2 regions of the Nonomuraea sp. LP-02 genome follow, and region 2 is predicted to be linked to the other one. Evidence: riboswitches for the same ligand, from Rfam matches in the RefSeq annotation. Region 2 holds a riboswitch; the other holds the start of a gene.
What was found. Region 2 has a riboswitch for S-adenosylmethionine ahead of SMD20_RS32060 (aminotransferase class V-fold PLP-dependent enzyme). Riboswitches for the same ligand answer to the same signal wherever they lie in the genome.

Region 1: another riboswitch for S-adenosylmethionine. It lies ahead of thrC (threonine synthase); the one in region 2 lies ahead of SMD20_RS32060 (aminotransferase class V-fold PLP-dependent enzyme).

What each region holds. Positions count from the first base shown of each region.
Region 1 is NZ_JAXCLK010000001.1:7,290,100-7,292,487, forward strand. Features, by position in the region: gene SMD20_RS34280 (alpha,alpha-trehalose-phosphate synthase (UDP-forming)) at 1-252, opposite strand, end outside; gene SMD20_RS34285 (RNA polymerase sigma factor) at 284-838, shown strand; SAM riboswitch class I at 918-1,059, shown strand; gene thrC (threonine synthase) at 1,073-2,308, shown strand; gene SMD20_RS34295 (MoaD/ThiS family protein) at 2,332-2,388, shown strand, end outside.
Region 2 is NZ_JAXCLK010000001.1:6,807,947-6,810,334, reverse strand. Features, by position in the region: gene SMD20_RS32070 (cytochrome P450) at 1-4, opposite strand, end outside; gene SMD20_RS32065 (TerC family protein) at 4-771, opposite strand; SAM riboswitch class IV at 885-1,000, shown strand; gene SMD20_RS32060 (aminotransferase class V-fold PLP-dependent enzyme) at 1,044-2,333, shown strand; gene SMD20_RS32055 (DoxX family protein) at 2,355-2,388, opposite strand, start outside.

The DNA.
Region 1 (2,388 bases), 480 kb from region 2:
CGGGATGTCGAGCATGCGCAGCGGCCCGGTGTCGTAGCCGGCCTGGTCGAGCCGGCCGCCGGGGGACAGGCGTACGGCGCTGCGGTCGTCGTCGGACAGCGCCGCGCAGACCCACAGGACGCCGTCGTCCTTGGCGACCCCGGACAGCCCGGAGACGAGGCCGCCGCCGCCCCGTCTCATGATGAGGACACCGTCGTCGGAGACGGTGAAGGAGACCGGCCCTCTGTTGGAGGCCACGAGGACGCTGTTCATCGAAGCTCCTTCCGATCATAGGATCGCAGCTATGGCGCTTGATGAGCTAACCGAGGAACTCGCCCGATCCGCCGCTGCTGGAGATCATCGCGCGCTCGGCGAGTTGCTGGCCAGGATCGAGCCGGATGTGATGCGCCACTGCTCCCGGATCCTTCCGTACCACCAGGATGCCGAGGAGGCGTCGCAGGACACCCTGCTCGCGGTGGCGCGCAACATCGGCCGCTTCGAGGGGCGTGCCAGGTTCAGCACCTGGCTGCACATCGTGACGGCCAACTGCGCGCGCACCACCTACCGGTCGCTGAAGCGCAGGGCGGCCGAGCAGACCTCCGACGAGCTGCCGACGCAGAAGCCCGACGCGCGGCGGGTGAGCGTGATCGCCGGCTCGCGGCTCGACCTGCTCGACGCGATGGAGGCGCTGGAAGCCGACAAGCCCGATCTCGCGCAGGCGCTGGTCCTGCGCGACATCGTGCAGCTCGACTACAACGAGGTGGCCGAGCAGCTCGGCATCCCGCTGGGCACCGCGAAGTCGCGCATCCACCAGGCGCGCAAGTACGTCCAGGCGGCGCTGGGTGACGACTATCGGTGAGACGCCTCGTCTCATGCTTTGAGACAGGTGGTCATTCCCGCCGCTTCGGCGGGTAGAGTCGTGTGCAACAACTTCATACAGCTCATCCAGAGGGGTGGAGGGACCGGCCCTGCGAAGCCCCGGCAACCCTCCCGGCTTTCGACTCGCGACCTGGCGAGGCCGACCGGGACAAGGTGCCAATTCCGGTTCGCGGTCAAGGTGGCCGTGGGCGAAGATGAGGGAAGGCCTCGCTTCATGTCGCACGACTTTGGTCCTGCCGTCGCTCTGTCCTGCCGCGAGTGCGGCGCCCGTTACCCGCTCGGGCCGAGCTTCGCGTGTCTGGAGTGTTTCGGGCCGCTCGAAGCGGCCTACGAGTTCGGCCGGGTGACCCGCGAGGACATCGCCGCGGGCCCGGCCAACATCTGGCGTTACCGCTCGCTGCTCCCGGTCCCCGCCGACGTGGCGACCAAGCCCAACATGAACCCCGGCTGGACGAAGCTGGTCAGGGCGGGCAACCTCGGGCGGGCGCTCGGCATCAGATCCCTGCACGTCAAGGACGACTCCGGCAACCCCACCCACTCCTTCAAGGACCGGGTGGTCGCCATCGCCGTCGAGGCGGCGCGCAATTTCGGCTTCCACACGCTCTCCTGCTCCTCCACCGGCAACCTCGCGGGTGCGGTGACCGCCGCCGCGGCGCGGGCCGGGCTCGACGCCTGCGTGTTCATCCCGGCCGACCTCGAAGAGGCGAAGATCGCCATGGCCCGGGTGTTCGGCGGCAAGCTGATCGGCATCGACGGCACCTACGACGAGGTCAACCGGTTCTGCTCCGAGCTGATCGGCGACCCGCTGGGCGACAAGTGGGGGTTCGTCAACGTCAACCTGCGGCCCTACTACGCCGAGGGCTCCAAGACGCTCGCGTACGAGATCGCCGAGCAGCTCGGCTGGCGGCTGCCGGAGCAGATCGTCATCCCGATCGCCTCGGGCTCGCAGCTCACCAAGATCGACAAGGGCTTCAAGGAGCTCATCGCCCTGGGCCTGGTCGAGGACACCCCCTACAAGGTCTTCGGGGCGCAGGCCGAGGGATGCTCGCCGGTGTCGGCGGCCTACAAGGCGGGGCACGACGTCGTCCAGCCGGTCAAGCCGAACACCATCGCGAAGTCGCTGGCGATCGGCAACCCGGCCGACGGCCCCTACGTGCTGGACATCGCCCGGCGCACCGGCGGCGCCGTCGAGGACGTCACCGACGCCGAGGTCGTGGCCGCGATCAAGCTGCTGGCCTCGACCGAGGGCATCTTCGCCGAGACCGCGGGCGGCGTCACCGTGGGCGTGCTCAAGAAGCTCGTCGAGACGGGACGGCTCGACCCCGAGGCGGAGACCGTGGTCCTCAACACCGGCGACGGTCTGAAGACGCTGGACGCCATCGCCGGCGAGTCGTCGCGGCCCACCGCCGTGATCAAGCCGTCCCTCGACGCGTTCCGCGCGGCTGTCTGACAACCAGGAAAGGCGAGATAACCATGAGCGTTACTGTTCGGATTCCCACCATTCTGCGCACCTACACCGGCGGAAACGCG
Region 2 (2,388 bases):
GCACTACTGCATCTTAGAAGCCTCCCCCTCGTGCTCGGCAGCCTCCACCTGCCGCCGCCTGGCGTTCTTGCTGCGCACCCGGATGTTCAGCAGCTCCACGACCACCGAGAACGCCATCGCGAAGTAGATGTAGCCCTTCGGGATGTGCTGGTCCAGCCCTTCGGCCACGAGCACCACGCCGATCAGCACCAGGAACGCCAGCGCCAGCATCTTGACGCTCGGGTGCTGGTCCACGAAGCGGCTGATCGGCCCCGAGGCGAACAACATCACCAGCACCGCCACCACGACCGCCGCGATCATCACGCCGAGCTCGTCCACCATGCCGACCGCGGTGATGACCGAGTCCAGCGAGAAGACCACGTCCAGGATCATGATCTGCACGATCACCGACGTGAACGAGACGGCGGCGGCGTTCTTGCCGTCCTTGCCCGCCGGGCCGTCCATGGTGTGGCCGATCTCGGTGACGCTCTTGCCGAGCAGGAAGAGTCCTCCCAGCAGCAGGATGAGGTCGCGTCCCGAGATCTCATGCCCGAGCACCGTGAACAGCGGCTCGGTGAGCTGCACCACCCACGACAGGCCGAGCAGCAGGAGCAGCCGGCTGACCAGGGCCGCGGCCAGGCCGAGCACCCGGGCCCTGTCGCGCTGCTCGGGCGGCAGCTTCCCCGCCAGGATGGAGATGAAGATGATGTTGTCGATCCCCAGGACGATCTCCAGGGTGACAAGAGTGAAGAAGCCGATCCAGATTTGGGGATCGGCGACCCAGTCCAACATCTGCATACCTCCGTGACACGCGGCCGAGAACTTTCCGGGCACAACGCATTACCTGCCGCATAAGTTCACGGGCTTGCGTCCGACCGCGTGGTGTCGGTTATAGTGCGGGCGTAGGTCATGAGCGCCAGCGACAAGCCCCGGCTAGCTGGCCGGCAACCCTCGCGTCCGCGGCGGGGTGCCCCGGGTGAAGACCTGGTCCGTCACGAGGTGTGGCGGGCAAGCGCGGGCTCCGAGGCCGTTTCCTGGGGTCCGATGACCCGAGGAGCAGTGCTGTGCCCACACTGACGATCTTCAACGACGCCGCCGCCGCCACCGTGGCCCCCGCCGCCGCGCCGGAGAGCGCCCGGCCCATCCCCGCCGTGGTCGGGGCCGACCTGGAGGTGCCGGTCAAGGGCGGCCGGCTCGTCCGGTACGCCAACCTCGACTACGCCGCCAGCGCGCCCTGTCTGGAGCCGGTCAGCGCCGCCGTCACCGCCGCGCTCCCGGCCTACTCCAGCGTCCACCGCGGCGCCGGCTACGCCTCCCAGCTCACCACCGCCAGGTACGAGCAGGCCCGGCACACCGTACGGGCGTTCGTCGGCGCCCGCCCCTCCGACGCCGTGATCTTCACCCGCAACACCACCGACGCCACCAACCTGCTGGCCCGCTGCCTGCCCGACGGCACCACCGTCGTGGTCTTCGACACCGAGCACCACGCCTCGCTCCTGCCCTGGGACGACGCCGTCCGGCTGGCCCCGCCCGCCTTCCCCGGCGAGGCCGTACGCGCCGCCGACGAGGCGCTGGCCGCCATCGACGGGCCCAAGCTGCTCGTCGTCACCGCCGCCTCCAACGTCACCGGCGAGCTGTGGCCGATCGCCGCGCTGGCGCACATCGCGCACCGCCACGGGGCGCGCATCCTGGTGGACGCCGCGCAGTTCGTGCCGCACCGGCGGCTCAACCTGACCGCGCTGGACCTCGACTACGTGGCCTTCTCCGGGCACAAGCTGTACGCGCCGTTCGGTGCGGGAGCGCTGGTGGGCCGTGGGGACTGGCTGGCCGGCGGTGAGCCGTACCTGAAGGGCGGGGGCGCGGTGCGCGCGGTGGGCGAGGCCCCCGAGTGGCACGAGGACCCCGAGCCGCGCCACGAGGCCGGCACCCCCAACGTGCTCGGCGCGATCGCGCTCGCCGCGGCCTGCGACGCGCTCAGCGCCACCGGCTGGACCGCGCTGGTACGCGAGGAGGAGCGGCTGCTCGCGCGGCTGCGCGCCGGCCTGGCGGCCATCGACGGCGTACGCGAGCTGGCCCTGTGGGGTGACGACCACCCGCGCGTGGGCATCGTGTCGTTCACCGTGGACGGGCACACGGCGCGGGAGGTGGCCGAGGCGCTCTCCGGCGAGTACGGCATCGGGGTGCGCGACGGCAAGTTCTGCGCCCACCCGTTCGTCCGGCACCTGCTGGGCACGGCCGACGGCGGGTGCGAGGACGACACCGCCTCGGCCGTGCGGGCCTCCATCGGCATCGGGACCACGCAGGAGCACGTGGACCGGCTCATCGAGGCTCTGCGCGACATCGTGTCCCGCTGACCGGCGGCAGGGGTTCCCTGGTCAGCGGTTCGGCGGCTTGCGGTGCTCCGGCTGG